3 regions of the Colwellia sp. BRX10-9 genome follow, and region 2 is predicted to be linked to each of the others. Evidence: predicted binding sites of a transcription regulator. Region 2 holds the regulator's gene; each other region holds the start of a gene.
What was found. Region 2 encodes sigma-54, which starts transcription at its own class of promoters, with help from an activator protein. Its sites were predicted from a motif close to GTTGGCACGNNNNTNGNNT; they were not measured.
Positions count from the first base shown of each region.

Region 1: H4J69_RS14565 (DUF2726 domain-containing protein) is a predicted target of sigma-54. The motif match lies at 1,504-1,522, and genes of this name have one in related genera.
Region 3: flgA (flagellar basal body P-ring formation chaperone FlgA) is a predicted target of sigma-54. The motif match lies at 3,825-3,843, and genes of this name have one in related genera.

Region 1 is NZ_JACGVV010000027.1:5,374-13,628, forward strand. It holds gene H4J69_RS14555 (hypothetical protein) at 1-565, shown strand, start outside; gene H4J69_RS14560 (dUTP diphosphatase) at 658-1,287, shown strand; gene H4J69_RS14565 (DUF2726 domain-containing protein) at 1,575-2,249, shown strand; gene mtnN (5'-methylthioadenosine/S-adenosylhomocysteine nucleosidase) at 2,887-3,597, shown strand; gene H4J69_RS14575 (cobalamin biosynthesis protein) at 3,776-4,759, shown strand; gene H4J69_RS14580 (trimeric intracellular cation channel family protein) at 4,765-5,394, shown strand; gene H4J69_RS14585 (sensor domain-containing diguanylate cyclase) at 5,533-6,519, shown strand; gene H4J69_RS14590 (ribonuclease E inhibitor RraB) at 6,537-6,860, opposite strand; gene H4J69_RS14595 (hypothetical protein) at 6,928-7,413, opposite strand; gene H4J69_RS14600 (DUF4136 domain-containing protein) at 7,406-7,945, opposite strand; gene H4J69_RS14605 (nitrous oxide reductase accessory protein NosL) at 8,130-8,255, opposite strand, start outside.
Region 2 is NZ_JACGVV010000005.1:161,071-169,325, reverse strand. It holds gene lptC (LPS export ABC transporter periplasmic protein LptC) at 1-487, shown strand, start outside; gene lptA (lipopolysaccharide transport periplasmic protein LptA) at 468-1,010, shown strand; gene lptB (LPS export ABC transporter ATP-binding protein) at 1,007-1,738, shown strand; gene H4J69_RS05035 (RNA polymerase factor sigma-54) at 1,818-3,326, shown strand; gene hpf (ribosome hibernation promoting factor) at 3,350-3,637, shown strand; gene ptsN (PTS IIA-like nitrogen regulatory protein PtsN) at 3,683-4,138, shown strand; gene rapZ (RNase adapter RapZ) at 4,170-5,024, shown strand; gene H4J69_RS05015 (HPr family phosphocarrier protein) at 5,038-5,313, shown strand; gene mgtE (magnesium transporter) at 5,433-6,791, shown strand; gene pmbA (metalloprotease PmbA) at 6,895-8,255, opposite strand, start outside.
Region 3 is NZ_JACGVV010000004.1:93,916-102,170, reverse strand. It holds gene flgE (flagellar hook protein FlgE) at 1-236, opposite strand, end outside; gene H4J69_RS03870 (flagellar hook assembly protein FlgD) at 349-1,035, opposite strand; gene flgC (flagellar basal body rod protein FlgC) at 1,057-1,476, opposite strand; gene flgB (flagellar basal body rod protein FlgB) at 1,479-1,880, opposite strand; gene H4J69_RS03855 (protein-glutamate O-methyltransferase CheR) at 1,951-2,784, opposite strand; gene H4J69_RS03850 (chemotaxis protein) at 2,850-3,797, opposite strand; gene flgA (flagellar basal body P-ring formation chaperone FlgA) at 3,981-4,673, shown strand; gene flgM (flagellar biosynthesis anti-sigma factor FlgM) at 4,748-5,062, shown strand; gene flgN (flagellar export chaperone FlgN) at 5,100-5,528, shown strand; gene H4J69_RS03830 (TIGR03545 family protein) at 5,709-7,505, opposite strand; gene H4J69_RS03825 (TIGR03546 family protein) at 7,505-8,023, opposite strand; gene yaaA (peroxide stress protein YaaA) at 8,130-8,255, opposite strand, start outside.

The sequences.
Region 1 (8,255 bases), on a different contig from region 2:
AAAAATTATTATCGTCATCTGTTTTAACATTTTGTTTTCTTTGAACAGTTACGCAATGAAATCTAATGATTATATTATTTCTATTAAGCATGCAACTAACGACAGTGACTATTATTCAAGTGTTGGCGTAGAGGTAATTCATCGTAAACTTAATAGTTATTTAGGTTTCTCGGTTAATAGCTCAATAGGCTATGCAAGGGTTACCGATACCTTTGATTATCAACATGGTTTTATTGCATGGGAAGGCGGTATAAAAATAGGTTATTTTTCTAACTTTAGTCTTTATGCTGAATTTGGCGTTGATCTGCTTGAGCTTGCCTTTAATGATCGAAGTGACGATGACTATTCACATAGAAATAAGGGCTATAGTACAGATTTCGAAAATGATAACTTTGACCATCATTACAATGACAACGATTCAGATGGCTATATAGGGATTGGTAGTTCGATGATGATTGAGCAAATAAAAGTTACAGCATTTGTTCGTTTTCGTGAAATAAGTGGTTATAACTGGCAAGCAAAAAACTATGCCTTTAGCGGTATTGAGTTAGCGGTAGTTTTTTAATTAAATTACCATCGTTTGTTTGTTTGCTTGTTTCTTTCTTTTCTCTACGGCAAAATAGTCCCCATAGATATTTACAAATAATAGAGAAAAAAATGAGCGTAAATTCAGCAGCACAAAATCAAATAAAACAAATGCTAACCATGCAAGACGCGATGAATACTCGTGTTAGTGATACCTGGCAAGAAAATGGTTATGAGTGGTATCGCGCCATTTGGGTTGAGTGTGCTGAAATGTTAGACCATCACGGATGGAAATGGTGGAAACATCAAGAAATAGATATTGCGCAAGTGCAACTGGAGTTGGTTGATATTTTTCATTTTGGATTAAGCTTACGTTTAATGACAGGCGAAACCGTTACAAGTATTACTGACACCTTAGCAACAGAACTCACTGAAAGCTCAGGCGAAAAAGATTTTAAAATTGCCCTTGAAAACCTAGCGTCAGCCGCCGTTACTAACAAAAGTTTTGATGCGATTGCCTTAGCTGATTGTATGCGTTTGATGAATATGGACCTAGATGAATTATTTCGTCAATATGTTGGCAAAAACACCTTGAATTTTTTCCGTCAAGACCACGGTTATAAAGAAGGGACATATATCAAAGTTTGGCATGGCGAAGAAGACAATGAAGTATTAGCTAATTTAGTTAATACCTTAGATGCCAGTGCAAGTGATTTTCAGCAACAACTTTATGCAGCACTTGAGGCAAAATACCCAGCATAATTATTCGCTCAAAACCTAATAAAGACTCTAGATAAATAATAACTAGAGTCTTTTATCCCCACCCTTTTCCCATGCTCAAACAGTCTTTTAGCTTAAAATATACAGAATAAATTCTACTTTCCGAACGGTCATTAATACACCCCTTTTATATTAAGATCTATGGCATAAATGCTGCTTAATTAACGGTTATTAAAAGAATCTAGCAAAATTATGATCTGTGGCACAAATTCTGCTTATTCAACAGTTATTAAGAAGACCGTCAAGAATTTGAACCGCCGGAGCAGTGTATGGAATTAATTCTCTTTGCCATGATCAGCCTAATTGTTATTGTCGCTTTGTTAGCTAGCCGCTTAAACGACAATAGTTTTCCTTTTCCATTTGATAAAAAGCAAAGTCTTTTTACGCCAGCAGAGAAGAATTTTCAGAATTTGCTCGAACAAGCCCTTGGTGGTAAATACCGTATTATTAATCGAGTAAAACTTGCTGATATTGTCACTATTCGTCATGGTGTGTCGAACAGAGCAAGCCAAACAGCATCAGCGAATGCCGAAAGTAAATACTTAGACTTTGCTATTTGTGATCGTGAGAGTATGAAGCTATGTGGCGTTATTGATTTAGTTGATACCCAAGGTAAAGGCTATAAAATCAAAAAAGACTGGTTTGTCAGCGGCGCATTAGAAGCATCTTCAATTCCTCATATTCGTATTAAAGTGAAAACTAATTATACCGTTGACGAGATCCGCGCTTGTATTTACAGTCGACTTTTAGGAAACAGACCACCAGAGCCAAAAATTAAAGGAAAAATTATTCCTGCTCCCATGCTAAAACCTCGACCCAATAGAAATAGAGAAGAAGTTGGCGCTTTGTCTCCTATTGCCGCTCGTGCGCAATTAGGCTCATCAACAGGCAATGCTATGTCGCAACGTATCCCTGCACCGCAAGTAGCCGCATTACCTCATTAAACTCTACAATAAAATTAACTCATTATTAAAATAAAAAGTCAGCGATTTAAATCGCTGACTTTTTTGTTTTCCCTTAGATATAATTAACGTGCTTGGCAGTTTTAATGCCATAAAGGCTGAGAGTGGCAATGTGATCGTAATATATCGTTGACGTATAATCTTGTGCCTATTGAACTCATACATAGAAAGACAGGGTGTCTGAGAAAGGCCATCCTGAACATATACGCTCTTTGCCATCTCGGTAACTGCTCCTGCGTTACTCTACTTCCTACATCCATGTAATCACAGCACCGCGTTATACCGTTGACGTGCAAGGATGCACTAATGCCTAGAAAGACAGGATGTCTGAGAAAGGTCATCCTGAACATATACGCTCTTTGCCATCTCGGTAACCGCTCCTGCGTTACTCTACTTCCTACATCCATGTAGTCACAGCACCGCGCTATACCGTTGACGTGCAGGGATGCACTAATGCCTAGAAAGACAGGATGTCTGAGAAAGGCCATCCTCAACATATACGCTCTTTGCCATCCATGGCACCGCGCTATACCGTTCATCCTGAACATAAATATACGACATCTGGGAATCTTCACGTTATAATTGTTTTATTAGATGTTATCAACGAATTGGAAATAAAATGAAAGCAGGAATAATTGGCGCAATGGAGCCAGAAGTTGCTATTTTAAAAGCAAAATTAACTCATGCAGTAACAACCGAACATGCAGGTTATACCTTTTATCAAGGGCAACTCAACGGCAGTGATGTCGTTATTGTACAATCGGGTATTGGTAAAGTGGCTGCTGCCTTAGCAACCGCGATTTTAATTGATAAGTTCCAGCCTGACTATATTGTTAATACTGGCTCTGCTGGTGGTTTTGAACAATCACTAAAAGTAGGCGATATTGTCATTAGTTCAGAAGTTCGCTATCACGATGTCGATGTTACCGCTTTTGGCTATGAGATTGGTCAGTTACCAGGCAATCCAGCTGCCTATATTCCTCACCCGACACTCGTTAAAGCCGCACAGGCAGGTGTTGCTGAATTAGAAAATATCCAGACCTTACTGGGTTTAATCACTACCGGCGATACCTTTATGACTGCTGATGATGATATTGCTAAAGCCCGCGCTAACTTTCCGACTATGGCCGCGGTTGAAATGGAAGGAGCCGCAATTGCTCATACCTGTCATCAATTTAAGGTGCCTTTTGTGGTTATTCGTTCTATGTCTGATATAGCAGGTAAAGAGTCTCCTACCTCCTTTGAAGCTTATTTAGAAACAGCTTCGGTGAATTCATCTCAGTTAGTTGAAAATATGCTCGACGCATTGCAAGGTAAAAAGTTAACTTAAGCCCTAAGTTTAATCGATACCAACTCCACTAATTTTGTGAGCTTGTTCGCGCAAGGAGAATATATCAAGGCAAGGCTGACGATTTTCTAATCACTGGCTATAGGCGTTGAGTGCGCCGCAGGTTTGGAGTATTTTAACCCGCATAAGTGAGCAATAATTTAATGGAATGGCTATAAATATGACTGCTAATAATCTAACAAACTTAATTGATATCAGCCCTTTCGCCTATTCAGTTGTCATGCTTTACGGTGTTATTTTGGTTAAGCTTTTTACTGGCTATTTAGCGAGTCATCAACCCTTAAGGTTTTTTCGAATTTTTTGCGATCAGCTCGCCAAAAAAGTCAATAAAAGTAAGAATACTGACCGTCAGCGTTTTATTTCTGGTTTAATTGCTATTGTAGTTAGCCTTACGCCTATAGTCATTATTCTTTGGTTATTTGAAGCTTTTGTTGAGGCCACCTGGCTTTGGCAGGGATTTTTACTTTATCTTGCCTTAGGCTGTTTACAACTAGGAAAAACAAGTAAAGAGATTGCCAAGTTAATTGTCGCCAACAAAAATTTCGAGGCTAAACAGTTATTAAACCCCTGGCTGTTGCGAAATACCGAACAGCTTTCCTCTTTAGGCTTAGCAAAGAGCTGTATTGAAATGTTATTGCTTCGAGCGGTGCAAAATCTATTCACTATTAGCTTGGTATTTTTACTTTTTGGTCCGCTTACTGCTTTAGTTTGTCGATTGCTTATTGAGATGCATTACAGCTGGAATAACAAACAAAATAGTTTTCAACCTTTTGGCGACAGTGTTGCTTTTATTGTCAACATTATACAATGGCTACCTAGCCGTATTTTTTCATTAATCCTGCTGTTTGGTTGTATTGGCAAAAATTTCGTTTTATTTTTTCGGTTAAATCGCCGCTACTTTTTTCAATTAAATAATAGCTATGTGCTCAATTTATTTGCCTTGTCATTAGAGGTTAAACTTGGTGGTGTGGCTATGTATCAAAATATAAAATTACGTAAAACAAGTTACAACGATCACGGAAGGCAGCCTCAAGCTACTGATATTATTCATGCCAGCAAACGTATTAGCCAAGTGTTCTATTTTTGTTTTCTATTTTTAACACTACTGACATTATTTATTTACTCGTTCAATATCAATAGGTAACAAACATGTATGAACTTCTTTACTGGTTAGATTTATTTGGTATTGTTGTCTTTGCCTTATCGGGTGCATTAATGGCGGGGCGGTATAAGCTCGACCCTTTTGGTGTTGTCGTATTAGCCGCAGTGACAGCGATTGGCGGCGGTACCATCCGCGATATTACTTTAGATACGCCAGTATTTTGGGTTGCCAATCCCATTTATCTTTATGTTATTTTATTAACTGCAGTGTTAACAATTATCATTATTCGCCGTCCTAAGCGTATTCCAAAGCGCTTTTTACTGATTGCTGATGCATTTGGTTTAGCATTATTTGCTGTTTTAGGAACTGAGAAATCATTAAGTTTAGGCGCTCCTGTATTTGTTGCTGTTGTAATGGGCACCATTACCGGTGTTGCTGGTGGGATGATCCGTGATGTTATATGTAATGTTATTCCAATGATCTTACAAAAAGAAATTTATGCTACTGCTGCGATCTTAGGCGGCTCTTTGTATGCGTTATTTCGATACTTAGCTTGGCCAGAAAATATCGCCATCATTTCTGCAATTCTTGGCGCATTAACGCTGAGACTAGCCGCTATTTATTGGCGAGTTTCACTGCCAGCGTTTCATATTGTTGAAAAAGAAGAAAGTAAATAATGCCAGCTCAGTGCTTTACAGATGTCGATAAGTTGTTTGTTTCTGTTAGATAATTAAGAGATACTAAAGACTAATTTTTAATCACTTTATGATTTCATTAAGCGACTAAGCCATTAATAACACTCATCGAACTATTTTATGACTGATAAAGATAAAATCATTGAAAAACTATCCAACAAAATAGTCATGTTAACTCAAGAAAATGAGCTTATTAAAGATGAACATAAAAAATTAACTGAGTACTTATCCGCGGCTCTAGATAGAACTGGTTTATTTATCTGGGAGCAACACATACCTAGTGGGCAGTTAAAAATATTAGATCAAGCGTTTGGTAGCATGTGCGGTTTTGAAACCAATGAAATTGAATCAACAGTATCCTCTTGGAAAAACAACTTACATCCAGATGATAAAGAAAAAGTTATCGCTGCATTTGAAGAGCATTTAGCGGGAATAACACCCTACTTTTATATGACTTACCGTATGAAGCACAAGGACGGAGGTGATGTATGGGTATCTGATCGCGGTAGGGTTATTGAATTTGATGATGATAATAATCCTTTACGTATGACAGGAACACATACTGATATTACCCAAGAAAAACTTTATGAATTAGAGTTAGCTCAATATGCTAATTTAGATCCGCTCACTAATTTACTGAACAGAAAAGCCCTTCAACATAATTTTGAAGTCTACACTAACACCAGTAAATATTGTGGTGGTGCCTTATTTTTTATTGACTTAGACGATTTTAAATCAATAAATGATATTTACGGACATAAAGTGGGCGATAAATTACTGCTGCATGTTACCAGTAACTTTGATGCCTTAGCACCAACAGACGCCTTAATTGCCCGATTCGGAGGTGATGAATTCGCGATTATTTGTAAAACAACCGATAGACTAGCCCTTGAATTATTAGCGCAGTCGATCTTAACAATATTAGCTAAACCCACTGAAATTGAAGGGATAAAAATATCAATTAATTTAAGTATCGGGATATGCGTTTTTGAAAAAAATAATGAAAGCTTTGCCAATATCTATGAGAGAGCTGACAAAGCGATGTACTCGGTGAAACGAAAAGGCAAAAATCATTATGCCTTTTGGGACGAAGACAAAGAAAGTTAAACGTCGAATTCCTCTGTTTAAGCCTCCATTCCCCAGCCATCGTTATAGCCATTATACTTTGCAGCAAGTTGTTCAAGCTGTGCTTCTTGCGCGACAATCCCATCGTAGCAAGGTAGCATTTTTACAGTGCAATCTAAATCCCAAACATTAGGTGTTTCATCAGGATGAATGACTAATTCCATTTCAGGTGCATGTTCTGCTAAATAATCAGCCATTGCTTGGGCTTGTTCTTTTTTTTCGAACAATTGAAAAAACACGACGGGATGAATAATAGACAAATCAATACCAGCATCTTGCATTTCAGCCAAAATTTGGCCTGTTTCATCATTTGGAAAGGTCATAAAAGTTATTATCTGGGTAAAAAGTACTTCATTATAAACCGCTATTTTCTTCAACTCCACAGGAGAGTTAATTATTAATGTTTGAGTAGCTGCATAAATTATTCTGACAACTCAATTGACTCTTTGCGGGGTAGCGAGGACACCTTGCCACTGAACTCGACTCACCTGCTGTTTTCGCTAATAAAGAGGCGCCAATGGTATTAATAGCAAAGGCACATGTTAACTCTCCAAAGGTAATGTTAACTAACACACATTGTTTTTTTGATGAGCAGGTTAAATTTTCTAGCAATATTTTTTGTTTGACCGAGACAAAGGTTTTACTTGTTAATGTATTCGTCTTGGCAGCAACGTTAACAAGAGAGGTTTCAATAACCGTGTTAAGCTTGTGTTTATTTCTTTTTTCTTTGCTTTTTTGAGCAGCCCTTTCCTGATCAAGCTGATGTTTTAAGTGCGTTGTTGCTATTTCATGCTCTTTTAATAAATACCCTAAGCCTAATAAAATAGTAATAAAAATCACTACGGCTATCAGTGTTATCGTTAACCATTTAAGCATTGTTAGCTTTACTTGCATCACGAGAATGAGGATATTTATCTATCATCGCATCAATAGCCCGGTAAATTTTCAATTGAGCCTCTCTACTATTATCGGTTTTAGCATTAATTTTCAAAGGGTAAACACTTCGCCAAACTGAACGTTTTTTTTCAGGGTCAAGTACATCAATAATTAAACTTCCCGGTTTAGTTTGCCACTGTTTTTTGTCCGCTTGCGCTTCACCGCCACGCAAACAAAGAGAACAATAAAGCACCCCTTTATTGTAGGTTAATAATTCCTTAGTGTTTTCATTAACAAGATGATAAGTAATCACAATATCAGCATCATCTAGCGTATTATAAATAAAACCATTCTTATCTAATACTTGCTCTATGGCTAATTCAATACTGTTACGCGTGGTATAACTAATATTTTGAAACTGGCCAAAGTCAGAGTTACGCTTATAAAAAGCGTAGCTGCTTACCTTTGAAAAATTAAAGTTAGTTTGATATTTTGAAATGGCCGGTTGGTATAATGTACAACCTGAGAGCATTAGTGCTGAAAAGCATAGCAAGGTTATTAAAAAAATAAGCTGAAAAGATATTGGCTGGCTATTTTTAATCAAGAATAAAAGGCATAGATAATGAAAAGGATAACTTTAGCCTACCCTGCTGAAAAAAAATTACAACTATTTGCGCAAGTAATAAAATAACAGCAGAGCGTTTTGTGTAAATAGCTTACATCAACACAGATAAATCAACTTGGGTAAAATTAATGACCTTACCACCAAATTCAGCTGCAAAGGTTTGCGCATCTTTTTGTTTACTAAAACTTGCCAGCGTTTTACCCATCGCACCTGTTTT
Region 2 (8,255 bases):
CTCAGCACCACAATTACAAGCGATTGATAAGACGCTGACCCCTGATTTTATTGCCGAAAATTTACACAGTAATGTTTATAAACATCAAGGAAGCTTAGCTTATGTTGTTGATGCCCATCGTATGGAACATTACCCTGAGTTAAGTATTACCAACTTTGAGTTTCCTCAATACACACTTCATCCAAAAAATGATGCGCCCGCATGGAAAATATCTGCCAATGAAGGCATATTATACAATAACAACCGGGTAAAATTAGCAAAGCATGTCCGCCTGTTAGCAACAGATCCCGATAGCTTATTACAAGAAGTTCAAGGAAAATACTTTGAACTTGATCTAAAAACTAACATCATAAGTTCAGAACAAGAAATTAAAATTATCGGTAAAGGATTTACCATCGATGGTAAAGGTTTAATTGTCGACTTAAACACCAACCAAATGACACTAACTAAACATGTGAAATCAATTTATGAAATTGTTAAAAAATAGCCTACTGTGCTTATTGTTATCAACTCCGCTATTTTCGTCAGCTTTCGCTGAAAAATTTGATATAAAACAAAAGATTGAAATTAACGCTTCAAGACAAGCCGTTGATCTTAAAAATAAAATATTCAGCTATATTGATAACGTGGTGATCACTCAAGGTTCATTAGTTATACGTGCTGATTTAGTACAAGTGCTGACTCAATCTGGCAGTGAAGAAAAAACCTATATCGCTAAAGGGAAGCCAGCAACCTTTAAACAAACCTTAGCCGATGGCACTCCTCTTAGCTTACAAGCAGACGAAATAAGATATGAGCCCGCAAATAATTTAGTGATAATTTCAGGAAATGCGTTATTACAGCAAGAAGGTAGTGAGGTTAGTGGCAGTAGAATTACTTACAATATTGCCACTCAGTATGTCAATGCTGAAAGTAAATCTAACGAACGCACTAAAACGATTTTTCAGCCGAAAGAAAAAATTAAAGCGACAACCACAGACGCGAAAACTCAGGAAAAAATTAATTTATGAGCACTAGCACCCTAATGGCAAAAGGCCTTGCCAAAGCCTATAAAGGCAGAAAAGTGGTTAAAAATGTCAGTATGCAAGTTTCAGCAGGACAAATAGTCGGTTTACTGGGCCCAAATGGTGCCGGAAAAACAACTTCTTTTTATATGATTGTGGGTTTAGTTGAAAGTGATAGTGGCGATATTATCTTAAATGACGAAAACCTGACGTTAGCGCCTATGCATGAGCGTGCGAGAAAAGGCATCGGATATTTACCACAAGAAGCCTCTATTTTTCGAAAACTCAGTGTTTACGACAATATTATGGCTATTTTACAAACACGAAAAGAATTATCAGATGCTGAACGTGAAGAGAAATTAGAACATCTTGTTGAAGAATTCAACATAGGTCATATCAAAGATAATTTAGGCATGAGCTTATCTGGTGGTGAACGCCGCCGAGTAGAAATTGCTCGCGCATTAGCTGCTGAACCAAAATTTATTTTATTAGATGAACCTTTTGCTGGTGTTGACCCAATTTCAGTAGGTGATATTAAAAAAATTATTCTACACTTAAAAGAACGTGGCATTGGTGTGTTGATCACTGATCACAATGTACGTGAAACTCTCGATGTATGTGAACATGCGTATATTGTTAGTCATGGTGAACTTATTGCAGAAGGTACTGCAGATCAAATTCTTGCAAATCAACACGTAAGAGATGTATACCTTGGTGAACAATTCACGCTATAGTAGTCAGTAAATGAATAGTATCTTCGTATGAAAAAAACGAAAATATCCCATTAAAAATAATAGGAAGTTAATGACCTAAATGCGCCCTACTCTACAACTCCGCATAGGACAACAATTAACCATGACGCCACAATTGCAGCAAGCAATCAAATTGCTGCAACTGTCTACGTTAGAGCTTCAACAAGAAATTCAGGAAGCCTTAGAAAGTAATCCATTATTAGAAATGGATGAGTCTTCAAATAATCCCGAAGATAAAAGTACTGACAACCTTGAAGAAGCTCACACTGCCGGTACTGGTGATGTTAAAGAAGCCCCTGCTTCTGATGGTAGCGAAGACGCTACGCCTACCATTGATGAAATCACCACCACTGAAGCCATGGACAAGAACGATATCCCTGAAGAATTAAACATGGATACCACTTGGGATGATAACTACACGGCCGGTGCAGCAAGTTCAAGCTCAGGCCCAGCTTCAGAAGATTATACTTACCAAGGCGAGACTCAAGACTCCATTCAAGATCATTTGCGCTGGCAAATGGAATTAAGCCCTTTTACCGAAACAGACCGCGCTATAGCGACAGCAATTATTGATGCTGTTGATGACGCCGGTTACTTAACGGTATCTAGTGAAGACATTTTAGAAAGTGTTGCCATTGAAGGAGTAGAGCTTGATGAAATTGAGGTGGTACTAAAACGTATTAACCTCTTTGATCCTGTCGGTGTCGCTGCTCGTTCTATTTCAGAATGTTTAATCATTCAACTTAATCAATTTGACCCCGCTACACCTTGGTTAGCAGAAAGTAAGTTAGTTTTGCGTGACCATATTAATCTGCTGGGTAGCCGAGACTATCGTACATTAATGCGTAAAACTCGACTAAAAGAAGAGCAACTGCGCGAAGTGGTGCGTCTTATTCAATCACTTGACCCTAGACCCGGCGATAGTGTGATGAAGAGTGACGATCAGTATGTTATTCCTGATGTTTCTGTTGAAAAGAAAAATGGCCGTTGGGTGGTTGAATTAAATCCTGATACTGCGCCAAAACTTTCGGTGAATCAGCAATATGCTTCGATGTCACGTTCGATGAAGTCGACAGCTGACACACAATTTATTCGCTCAAATTTACAAGAAGCTAAATGGTTTATTAAAAGCTTAGAAAGCCGTAATGATACCTTATTAAAAGTGTCAAACTGTATTGTGCAACGTCAAATTGGCTTTTTTGAACATGGTAATGAAGCCATGCGTCCAATGGTTTTAAATGATATTGCCGAAGCTGTCGATATGCATGAATCAACCATTTCACGAGTGACGACACAAAAGTACATGCATACGCCACGTGGAATTTTCGAACTGAAGTTTTTCTTCTCAAGCCATGTTGGCACCGAAAGCGGTGGCGAATGCTCATCAACAGCTATTCGTGCATTAATCAAAAAATTTGTTGCTGCCGAAATCCCAGCAAAACCACTTAGTGATAGTAAAATGGCTGATTTATTAGCCGATCAAGGGATAAATGTAGCTCGACGCACCATAGCAAAATATCGAGAGTCACTTTCTATTCCACCTTCTAACCAACGAAAAAGTTTACTTTAACGAAAAGATGAGGAATTAAGCTTATGCAAATTAATCTTTCTGGCCACCATGTTGACATTACCGAAGCTTTACGAGAAAACGTCACGACTAAGATGGCAAAATTAAGCCGACATTTTGATCATATCAATAATGTTCATGTTGTTCTCACCGTTGAAAAATCAAATCAAATTGCTGAAGCGACTGTTCACGTTAGTGGCTCTGATTTACATGCAAAAGCTGAAAATGCTGACATGTATGCCTCTATTGATAGTCTTGTTGTTAAGCTTGACCGGCAAATATTGAAGTACAAAGGTAAAACGAATCAGCATTAATGCTGTTTATCGCCTGTTCACTCACCAAAGAATCTAAGTAGTATAATGAAGTTGCAAGATATCCTTACCCTTGATTGCACCCTGTGTGCGATTAAGGGTACAAGCAAAAAAAAACTCCTTGAAATAATTAGCGAAACTGCGGCAAAAAAATTCGATAATATTGATACTCATCAATTATTCGAAAGCTTAATGGCGCGTGAAAAAGTTGGCTCTACCGGCATAGGAAATGGCATTGCGATTCCTCATGGTCGATTAACTAACACGTCACAAGTTATTGCTGTATTGCTGACCAGTGAACAAGCCGTTGAATTTGATGCGATAGACAACCGTGCTGTCGATATTATTATTGCGTTATTTGTCCCCGAAGAAAACTGCCAACAACATTTAGATACCTTACAAAGTATTGCGCAAATATTTAGTACTAAACAGTTCGCAAAGCAAGTAAGAAAATGCCAAAATTCGCAAGAGCTTTTTACTTTAATAAAGCATGCTAAACGTTAATAAAATCTAATAATAATCCAGGAAAACTCAAATGAAACTCTTGATAGTCAGTGGTCGCTCAGGGTCAGGTAAAAGTGTCGCCTTACGTGTACTCGAAGATTTAGGCTACTACTGTGTCGATAATATTCCGGTGAATTTATTGCCTGCATTAGCACATACCGTTATTAATGATTACGACAAGGTAGCGGTTAGTTTAGATGTACGTAACTTACCCAATGATCCTAATGACGTTTCAGAAATATTAGATTATCTACCAAAAACAGTAAAACTCGATATTCTGTATTTAGATGCTGATGACTCTGATCTTATTCGACGTTTTAGTGAAACGCGTCGTTTACATCCTTTGATTAAACAAAATATCCCACTCGACCAAGCCATCTCTTTAGAGAAAAAGCTGCTTGAGCCTATTTCCACGCGTGCGGGTTTGTATATTAATACCAGTCAGTTATCACCTCATCAATTATCTGATTTAGTGCGTGAGCGAATTTTAGGCAAAACCTCGGCATCTATGGTGGTGGTGTTTGAATCTTTTGGCTTTAAACACGGTGTACCACAAGACGCAGATTATGTTTTTGATGCCCGTTTTCTGCCTAACCCTTTTTGGGAAACAGACTTAAAAGGTTTTACCGGTTTAGATCAACCCGTGCGAGACTTTCTTGCTAGCCAACCGATTGTCACTAAATTTATCTGGCAAATTAACAGTTTTATGATGACGTGGTTACCCCACTTAGAAAGAAACAATCGCAGCTATATTACTATCGCCATTGGTTGTACGGGTGGAAAACACCGATCGGTTTATATTGCAGAAATATTAGCAAACAATCTTAGAAAAGAACGCGAAGATGTTCAGTCTCATCATCGCGATATTAAAATACAAAGCACTTAATAACGGTCACTGTATGCCAAAATATAATAAATCATTAACCATTAGCAATAAACTGGGATTACATGCACGTGCTGCCACTAAACTTGCCCAGTTAAGCCAAAAGCTTAATGCTAACGTTACTATTTGCTTAGAGGGCAAAGAAGCTGATGCCAGTAGTATTATGGGGTTAATGTTACTGGCCGGTGGCTTTGGAAAAACCGTAGAGGTGATTACCCAAGGAGAAGATGCTCAACAAGCACTTAACGATGTATGCCAGTTATTTTCTGATAAATTTGATGAAGACGAATGATAAAAAGACTGAATAAAAAATAAAGTTACGTTATCATTCATTACAACACCTTAGCCAGCGCATCTTGACTAAGATATAAACAATATAATTTTCGTATTACTGCGGCACAGGAAAACTTTATGCCGGAAATATCAGAGCAACAACAAAATCATCAACGCCTGCAACAAGTCAATAAAGCACTTGGTAGCGGAATGTTTGTGCACGTTCGAAAATTACTACAGAACATGCCAGCTTATGATATTGCTTTAATATTAGAGTCATCTCACCCGAAAAGTCGTGCCGTTTTATGGCAACTTATCGACGCTGATAATCACGGTGAAGTACTTGAAGAACTCAATGAGGAAGTTCGAAAAGGCATTTTAAAAACTATCCGCCCTGAAAAATTAGCCGCCGTTGCTGAAGGCATGGATGTTGATGATTTAGCTGAAGTTTTACGTACTCTACCCGATAGTGTTTATCAAGAAGTATTAAGTGCTATGGACTCGCAAGACCGAGGTCGAGTCGAAGCAGCGTTATCATTTGAAGAAGATACCGCTGGCGGTATCATGAACACCGATACCATAACAATTCGTCCCGATGTAACGGTTGATGTGGTATTGCGCTATTTACGCTTACGAGGTGATTTACCTGAAGCGACCGATTCTTTTTATGTGGTCGATGGTAAAAATCACTTTATTGGCGCCGTTTCTCTAGCGGCGATAATTACCGCCAAACCTGAAATTATCGTCTCAACACTCATTGATAAAGATATCGAAGCAATTCAAGTGCATTTGTCTGATAGTGACGTAGCACAACTCTTTGAAAAATTTGATTGGTTCTCTGCACCAGTGATTGATGATGAAGGCCGTTTGCTTGGTCGTATCACGATAGACGATGTTATCGATATTATTCGTGAAGATGCCGAACATTCGATGATGAGTATGGCGGGTTTAGATGGAGAGGCAGATACCTTTGCTCCGGTTTTAAAAAGCACGCAACAACGCTCTATTTGGCTTGGCGTTAATCTCATTACCGCACTACTTGCTGTTGCTGTATCGAGTATGTTCGAAGGTGTTTTAAGCCAACTGGCTATTTTAGCTATTTTAAATTCTTTAGTGCCTAGTATGGGTGGTGTTGCCGGTAACCAAACCTTAACACTGGTTGTTCGCGCCATTGCGCTAGGCCATGTTGGCGACTCAAATGCGAGAATACTTATTCAGAAAGAACTTGCTGTTGGTTTTCTTAATGGCGTTATCTGGGCGGTATTAATTGCTGGTGTTGTGGCTATTTGGCAACAAAATTTAATGCTTGGTGGCGTTATAGCCTTTGCAATGTTAATGAATTTAACCGCTGCTGGTATCGCTGGTGTCGCTATCCCGCTGTTTTTGAAAAGGATGAATATTGACCCTGCTCTCGCTGGTAGTGTGATATTAACAACGATTACCGATGTGGTTGGAATATTCGCTTTCTTAGGTACTGCAACTTTATTCCTAACCTAAACTAGATATGGGCTTATTGAGATCTTGATACCTTTTCAAGATCTCAATACTAGTCTGTTGGTTTTAATAATCAAATGTACCTTATTAAAATAACACGATTTGATTAATTGCCGCCAACCTGCATCTCTTCAATTAACAATGAACCCGTTAAAATACTGCCTCGTAAGTCAACATCACTACCGACAGCAACTAAGCCTTTAAAGATATCAGATAAATTACCCGCAATGGTAACTTCTGATACCGGGTAAGCAATTTCACCGTTTTCAACCCAGAAACCGGCAGCGCCACGTGAATAATCACCATTGACTACATTAACGCCTTGTCCCATTAATTCAGTGACAAGAAAGCCAGTACCGAGTTTTTTCAACATGGCATTAAAGTCACCGCCATTGGCAGAACCTTTGGCATTAATTTGCCAATTATGAATACCTCCGGCATGGCCAGTAGATCTAAGTCCTAACTTACGTGCTGAATAACTGGTTAATAGATAGGTCTCTAAACAACCATCAACAATAATTTCACGGTCAACCGTTTTTATTCCTTCACTGTCGAAAGCACTACTCGCTAACCCTTTTAAAATATGAGGGCGTTCACTGATATTTAAAAAGTCAGGAAAAACTTGTTTGCCAATAGCGTCCATTAAAAAAGATGATTTACGGTATAAATTACCACCGCTGATCGCCGCTATAAAATGTCCAAAAATGGAATTAGCAATGTCGGCACGAAACATCACCGGCACTTTTCCTGTCGGTAATTTTTGAGCATTTAATCTCGATAGCGCTTCTTTTGATGCTTGCACACCAATAGCGATGCCATTATCCATTAAATCAAAATCACGATTGACGGTGTAAGCATAATCTCTTTGCATATCATCACCTTCAGAGGCGATCATTACGCAGCTCAAACTATGTCGAGAACTTGGATAGCCAACAATCTGCCCATTGCTATTGCCATACACTTTATAGCCTTCAAAGCTATCAAGTGATGCACCATCTGAGTTAGTAATACGAGGATCATACGCTAGCGCACTATCTTCACATTCTTTGGCGAGTTGAATAGCTTGGTCTGTTGTTAAAACTTTTGGGTGATATAAGTCTAAATCAGCAGGCGACATTTCAAGCATGTCCTTGTCTGCTAATCCTGAACAGTCGTCAACAGAGGTATACTTTGCAATATTAACCGCCGCTTGTACTGTTTGTTTTAACGCCGCTTCTGATAAATCTGCGGTTGAAGCACTCCCTTTACGACCTTGCTGGTAAACAGTAATACCCAATGCACCGTCATTAGTAAACTCAACCGTTTCAACTTCACCAAACCGCGTACCAACACTTAACCCTTGTTGGCGGCTTATAGAAGCTTCAGCTGCATCTGCTCCTAGCGATTTTGCTAAGTCGAGTACTTGTGCTACACGTTGCTCAACGTCTCTTAATTGTTCGTTCATCGATTGTTTAGCGTTCATCGTTT
Region 3 (8,255 bases), on a different contig from region 2:
GCGTTATTAGTAAACTGAATACTACCTTGCTGAAACTGCTGAGCGACATCTGCCGTCAAAACACCGTCACCCACTTTTGTTTTACCAGAAGCAAGTAATGATGCTGCATACACATCAACAAATTCCGCACGCGACTCTTTAAAGCCGGTGGTATTAACGTTAGCGATGTTATTTGATGTAACATCCAAATCTTTTTGAGCAGCGTTTAATCCGCTCAACGCTATATTAAATGACATAATTGCACCTCATATAAAAAACTGTTTATCTTAATTATTTCTAATTTTCGAGTATTCACTCTTCATTGAAATAACAGTGGCTTAAATTTATTTAGTTCGAAGAACTATTAATTTAACCTTCTGATACTTCCACCACATCTGCTAGTGCCATGGAACTGCCACCATTAAGATTTAATAAAATATTTCCACCTGCACCGGCTAACGTCACACTATCAACTTTACGATAGGTCATCGCTTGTAATTCTGATGCTTCACCTTCCACTAATCCTGCAATTCTAAAACGATAAGCACCTTGTGGAGCGGGCTCGCCATTTGTCATCTTGCCGTCCCAATTAAAGGTAAACTCACCTGCAGCCACACTGCCAACAGGAACTGTTTGAATAAGTTCTCCAGCGGTGTTTTCAACATAAATATTCACATTACTTGCCGCTTTATCAGTGATCATTTTGCCTTTAACGGCTTCACCTTCAGCCATACCAAAAACATTATCATCAACTAGAACGCTACGACCCACTAACGAGGAGGCTTGTAATGCTTGACTCGATGACATGGATGCAGCAAATGATGTAAATTGTTCATTTAGCGTTGCCACACCGTCAGTCGTTGAAAACGCGGTCATTTGCGAAATCATTTCATTATTTTCAACGGGCTTAGTCGGATCTTGATGAGAAAGCTCTTTGGTCAGTAACGCAAAGAAATCTTCTTGCGTTAACATACCATTGCCATTATCCGTCTTAGTAACATCTTCCTTTTGCCAGCGCATGCCATCTAAAGGTTTACTTCCGCTTACTGTTTCCATATTTTATCCCACCTTTAATTGTTACTTGCCAAGCTGTAAGGTTTTATTCAGCATATTTTTTGCTGATTCAGCCAATTGAACATTTGTTTGATATGAGCGTGATGCTGAAATCATATTGGTCATTTCTTCAATCACGTTTACATTGGGTTTATAAATGAAACCATCTTTATCTGCCATTGGGTGTCCCGGAGAGTGCTGAATGTTTAAAGGCTGATCGCTTTCCACAATGCCTAAAACTTTGACACCTACGCCTGAGTCATCTTGTCCTGCGGCAGCTTTTTGCATCTCTGCGGCAAAAACCGGATGCCGTGCTCGATAGGTTGCATCAACACTACTGCTAACACTATCAGCATTAGCAATGTTACTTGCGGTGGTATTTAAGCGAACAGATTGAGCGCTCATACCCGTGCCAGATATAGTAAATACGTTAAATAGGCTCATAATTATTGCCCTGCTCCGGTGATGGCTTTTTTCAAGCCTTTAATCCTGCCAGTAAGAAATTGAATGCTGGCTTGATACTGCATTGAGTTTTCTAGATACAAGTTTCGTTCCACTTGTGCATCTACGGTATTACCATCGCCAGTATCTGGTTGATCTGGTGTTCTAAATTGCACCCCATTATTGGTTGCAATGCGAACATCAAAATGCTTTTCGTGGGTTCGTGACATACCTGATTGTTGCTTTTGAGAGGCTTGCGCTAAGGCAGACTTAAAGTCCATGCCCTTGGCTTTATAGCCAGGTGTATCTGCATTAGCAATATTACTAGCAATAACTTCTGCACGTTTAGAACGAACAGCAAGTGTTTGTGGGTGAATGCCAAGTGCTTTTTCAAAAGTGATAGCCATAGTGTTACCTCCAAATCAATGAAGATAACTATACAATTTCTATGCCAACGGGGAGTTTAGTGGGGGGATATTAAGTCTTTTTTTGATAAATGATACCAGGATTACAGCGAACCATATCAAAGTTTTGGTTTAAACCCGTTAAGGATTCCGAGGCGCCAAGAAAGAGATAGCCGTTAGGATTTAGCACGCCTTCAATTTGAGATATTATTTGCTTTTTAATTTCTGGTGCGAAGTAAATCAATACGTTACGACAAAATACAATATCAAACTTACCCATTAAACTATAACTATTTAGGAGATTTAGTTGCCTAAAGCTAACCATTTTCTTAACCGAGTCTTTGACTTTTGACATACCTTTATCGCCATTTTCAAAAAACATTCTTTTGCGTTCGGCTGATAAACCTCGTGACAAAGCTAAATTGTCATAATGGCCATACTTACAATGCTCAAGCATAGTATTGGAGATATCAGTGCCAATAATTTGAACACCCCCCGAAAACGCAGCAGGATTACTTTGCTTAAATTCTTGAACTGCCATCGCAATAGAATAAGGTTCTTGACCTGAAGAACTTGCCGCTGACCAAATTTTTAAAGGCGTTCTTTGATTTTTAAACTCAGGAAGTAAGCGTTTTTTCAATAGTTCAAAGGGGTACTCATCGCGAAACCACAAGGTTTCGTTGGTCGTCATGGCATCGATAACTGCGGCGCGTAACTGCCTTTCAATTGGACTGAGAGTACGAGTGACTAAATCACCTAATGTGGTAACATCAAATTTAGCCATTAAAGGGGCTAAACGGCTTTTTACTAGGTATTGTTTATTTTCACCTAAGACGATGCCACATTGTTTCTCTAGGAAGACTCTAAACTGATGATAACTGCTATCATCAAGCTGTCGGATTGACACTTCGATATTCCGCCTTAAATTATTATTATCATTTATTAACGATAGAATACGCTAAAAATAATGGGTTAATTAGCATTATTTGCTAGTTCATCTTTCTTTAACCATTTTTTTACTGCTGTGGCTAACTCATCAGGATGAAACTTTGGAATAAAATCTTCTGCACCAACTTTAGCAACCATGGCATTATTAAAAACACCACTTAGCGAAGTATGTAAAATAACCGGCATGGCTTTCAATCGATCATTATTTTTAATCTCAGCGGTTAAGGTGTAACCGTCCATTTCAGGCATTTCTATATCAGAAATAAGTAAAGCGACTTTTTCAGTAATTGATGTATGACACTCGGCTTCTATAGCCAGCAATTGATCTAAAGCGTCTTGGCCATTTTTAGCTAACAACATTGTTAAGCCTAAGGGTTCTAAAGCTCTTCTCACCTGATTTCTAGCTACGGTTGAATCATCCGCGATCATAATGACCCGTTCGCCAAGACTCACTCCGACACTCGCATCAACAACATCTTCACTGAGTTCTGTTGAAATAGGACTAATTTCATTTAAAATTTTCTCTACATCTAAAATAGAGACCATTTTTTTGTCTATTTCTGTAACCGCCGTTAAATAGCTTGATTTGCCAGCACCTTCTGGAGGGGGCATGATATCTTTCCAGCTTAACGTGACGATTCTCTCAACACCGCCAACTAAAAAGCCCTGCACACTGCGATTATATTCTGCAATAATGACAAAGGAATTTTCATCTGGCACTATTTCTGGGCCACCTGTCGATTTGCTCAAATCGATCACTGAAATGGTTTGGCCACGAATATGGGCAACACCTTTAATAAAAGGGTCTTGTCCTGGCAGTAAGGTTAAGCGCGGACAAGGCATAACTTCACGTACTTTAAAAACATTAATACCAAAACGTTGTGGTCCGATTAAACGAAAAAGTAATAATTCAAGCCTATTCTGTCCAACCAACTGAGTGCGTTGATTTACTGAGTCTAAAATTCCTGCCATACAAACCTCATTTTACTTAATTCACAAAAAGGCACACTTCTTGATTGTGCTTACAGATACATATTGAACGTTCAATTTTTTGACGTTTAGTGCGTATTCGTCTGTTTTTAATTATTGTTAAACTATACATAAATTAAGCATAGACGAGTATTTTAATTTCCCTAGCAAATAGTTGACAAATTTATGAGCATATTCAAGATATTTATCATTCTTTCGCTAATCTCAGCGCTTTTTTCAAATCTAGCCTTTGCCCAAACGATGGACAGACAGCAACTTCAAGATTTTGTTACCCAATTTATAAAAAATAACACGCCATTGCCAAAGCAAGGAAAGATAAACGTTTCAGTCTCTACTTTAGATCCCAGAATTATTATTCAACCTTGTTTAACACCTTTAATCGCAAATATACCTGAAAATCATAATGGTAGAAACGTAAATGTTAAAATAAATTGCGACGACCCATCGTCTTGGTATCTTTATATTCCTGCAAAAATTCAAGTGGTCATACCGGTAGTTGTTGCAAAAAGTATCATTAGTAAGGGCAGTAGAGTTGATAGTTCAAATGTCACCATTGAATATCGCGATAAATATAGAATTCGTGGGGAGAGCTTAGATGATACCAGAATCGTTATTGGTACCCGAGCTAAAAGAAAGTTGAGGGCGGGTGTCATTCTAACTAAAAAAAATATTTGTTTTGTTTGCAAAGGCAGCCATGTCACGCTTATTGCGCAATCGAATACCTTGACAATAAAAACCTCCGGCATAGCCCTTGAAGACGGCGGGCTTGGCGAGCAAATAGCGGTTGAAAATGAAGGCAGTGGTAGAACGGTAACAGGGCGAGTATCGGCTATCAACGAAGTGATAATTAATTTATAATAATGGTTAAGTTATTAGGCTGCTTGCCGATAACAAGATAGTGAATATCAACCCGTTATCTATAGGATAGTATTATGGCTATAAATATCAATAACTTGTCAAACAACAGTCAGGTAAAGCAAAAGCTTGATCAACAAGTACAAGTCAAACAGCAAGCCACACAAAATGCAGCAAGTAGTGAACAAGGAAGATCTGTAGGTAAAGATTCAGTCTCTTTAACACCACAAGCTCAACAGTTAAATGAGTTACAAAAGAAAGCGAATGACGCACCAGCCGTTGATCAGAAAAAAATCGATCAACTCAAAAAAGCCATTGCAAATGGTGAGTATAAAGTTGATCCTGAAAAGCTTGCTGCCAGTATAGCAAATTTCGAATTTAAACTAGGCTAACAGTTTACTGTTAACCTAATCACAGGAGTTACACCTGATGACAGCGTTAGCAGCAGAGCAATTAATTGCTCAACAGTTACATAACCTACAGCAGCTTGAAGAGCTGCTCAGCGTTGAAAAAGAAGTCTTACAAAAACAAAGCCCACAAGCATTAACTGCCGTTACCGAGCAAAAAGAGGCTTTGCTAAAAGCCATACAGCAACTTGATGAACAAAACGCTCAAAATATTATTTTGAAAAACGAAGTTAAATCAGGTATTCATCAGCAAGAGATTGCTGAAATTGAAGCTATTTTACTGCGTTGTAAAGACAAAAATCAGGTTAACGGTCAAATCATACAGCAATCTTCACTTGCCGCTGAACGCATGAAAAACTCCTTGCTTGAGAATCATAACCGCTCATCAATGACCTACAATAGTAAGGGCAAGAAAAGTGGTGGCCTTAGCAGTTTAGGTATTAAAGCTTAGTAAAAACAACATGCTAATTAACAACAAAAAGCCTCAACTTAACAATAAGCTGAGGCTTTTTTTACAGAAAAAACTAAAACGACTTTATTAAACGAGTTTAGCTTGGCCGCTCAGCTCCCCTTGGCAACTACGATAGCTGAGCGTAAATTTGTCATTTAATGATGAGTAAGCTAAGCAAGCCTAACCAAATAGTTTCCCTAGCTTTTCTTTTGCTTTGTCTTTGAGCTTATCTTTTTGTTTATCTTCAAACTCTTTCTTTTTCGCTGCGACGATATCTGAGTTAATCAGCTCATCTAATGCTTTATCGCTATCTCCAATGAGTGCTTCAACATCCATTAGAGACTCGGCTTCCTTATTACTTCCCCCTAAAGCTTGAGTAAGCTTAGTGTTTAACCCTGCTTTAATGTCAGATTTGAAGCTTGTTAATTTAGTTGATACCTGCTGCACCATTGAATCTTTTAATTGGTTATCAAGTGGTGATGAGATAGATAACGTTGGTGCCGTTATTTTACCTTTTGCAGCTATGGTTAACGCCAACGACTTAAGAGACTGAACTGTGTCAATAAAGAGTGTACTTAACTTCGAAGTGCCAGCACCACTATATTGAGTATTAGCTAGGTTAAGTTTATTTTCACTGTCAATTTGGTCATCAATGAATGAAAAAGCCCCCTTACCTGATAATAAACCACTGTTAAGATCTAAAGTAAAAGCACTTGATTTTTGTAGTGAAACATCTTTTAAGGTGACATCGGCAAGTTGCCACTGCCCCTTACCTGTTAAAACATCTTGCTTATCTAGTGAGAAAGCTAACCCTAAGGTTAATTTCCCCGAGCCCTGTACATTGTCACTTTTAACGTTAATAACACTGTTATTACCTCGTACCCAGTGCTGATGTGTCAATTCTTTGCCGCTAATTGCAAATTCACCTTGTGGCAATATTAAAGAAAAATTTGCTTGTTCGATAAGTACGTCGGGCAAAGGTGTTTCATCATTAAACTGCACATAACGACCTTGATCACTTGCTACTGGTGCTTCTTTGTCGACTTTTGAAGATTTAATTAGCGGTGCTATATTTCGATAAACAGTATCAGCATAACCAAAGTATTCTCTTGCTTGCTCACCAAACAACAAGTGAGCAAAATCAGCACCATCGACACTGTCAAGTTGGTACTTGCTCTCAATGTTTTTCCAATCCGCGCTTGGCGCATCTTTTAAAGCTTTAGTCTGTTCGCTTAATAATGTTTTTGAAGCGCTAACTTGCTGCTTTGCTTTGTTCATGACCACTTGATCAGCTTCGAACTTCGTTTTTAGCGCAGTAAAATCTTTATTAAGCTTTTCAAGATCGGCTAAACTTTCTATCTTAATATTAGCGAGTTGCTCTACTTGCTTTTTATAGTCTGCTAACGCGTCTTTAGTCGGAAGTGTTTCATAAGCAGCTTGCAGCTTTTTCTTTTCGATTTGATAACTTTGCTCTAAAGCTTTGCCACGTTTGACCGTTAGCAAATCACTATTATTGAGTAAATCTTCAGCTTTAGGTAGGCTAACATCAAGTTTAGGTAACATTGAATCACCTACACCGTCACTGCCATTTTCAGTATCATCACCAAGCCTATAGACTTCACCTACAGACTGCCTAGGCTGATCGATTCTTAACTCAGCAACGTTTAACTCGCTAATATATAACTTACCAAATAAATATTGCCAAACATCAACACCGGCTGAGGCTTGTGAAAAACTCACCAAATTATGGCTAGGTTTTTCAGGGTCGGTTGCTTGGAAACCTTCAATACTCAGTGTTAAGGGTAAATAGTTAATTTCAACTTCACTAACGTTAACCTCAGCACCTAGATACCATTCGCCTGATTTTTCTATACCTTTCTTAACTAAAGCGTCTGCAAATAAATAAATAAAAGCGACCATTAATCCCATGACCACAAAAAAACCGACTAGCCCTTTCCAACGAATAAAACGACTCATTACAACTCTCCTTGGCCAGAAACGTGGCTATAAATACGGTAGAACTTTGATGCTTTTAATGCCTTAACAATACGGAACTTCTCAAAGAAGGCTTTAATATGTAGTCGATACTTTTCAATTAAAAAATTACTTAGATAATATAACGGCACCGCTAATAAACAGCCAAGTACCAAAGCACCCAACGTATAAGTATGGTGAAGATGGCCTAGTTTAAATAACGAAGACTGATATAAAGCATCAAATAAAGGGTGTAATGACTTTGCTGTTAGTAATGACTCACCAACAGTAACGATCAATGATGACAACAAATAACTTAACCCTTTAAAAAATCCCCAAGCGACTATAAAACCGCCGATATTGACTCTTAAAAATAAAACCACGAATATAAAAGCAATATTATGCAAGGTAAGCAGTGGCGATAGTCCAACGATAAAACCTAACGCTATGGCCAATGATATTTGCCGAGTAGAGCTTTCTGAGTTCAGTGCATTGAACAGTTTAGCGAGTAATGTAAGCATTCCTTTTCCTTTTTTGTGTTCTCTTGCTATGTATTTACCACTTAAAGCTTAGTGGGTTAAGTATAACTAAGTAAATAAACTAAAGCAGGCTTATGCATTAGCGCTACTATTGCGTTTCTTTACGCGTATAAACAAAATCATTACCTTGACTCATTTCTTCACTATATTGATAGCCAGCAACATCAAAGGATTTAAGTTGTTCAACCTCTGTTAAGCGATGTTCAATGATATA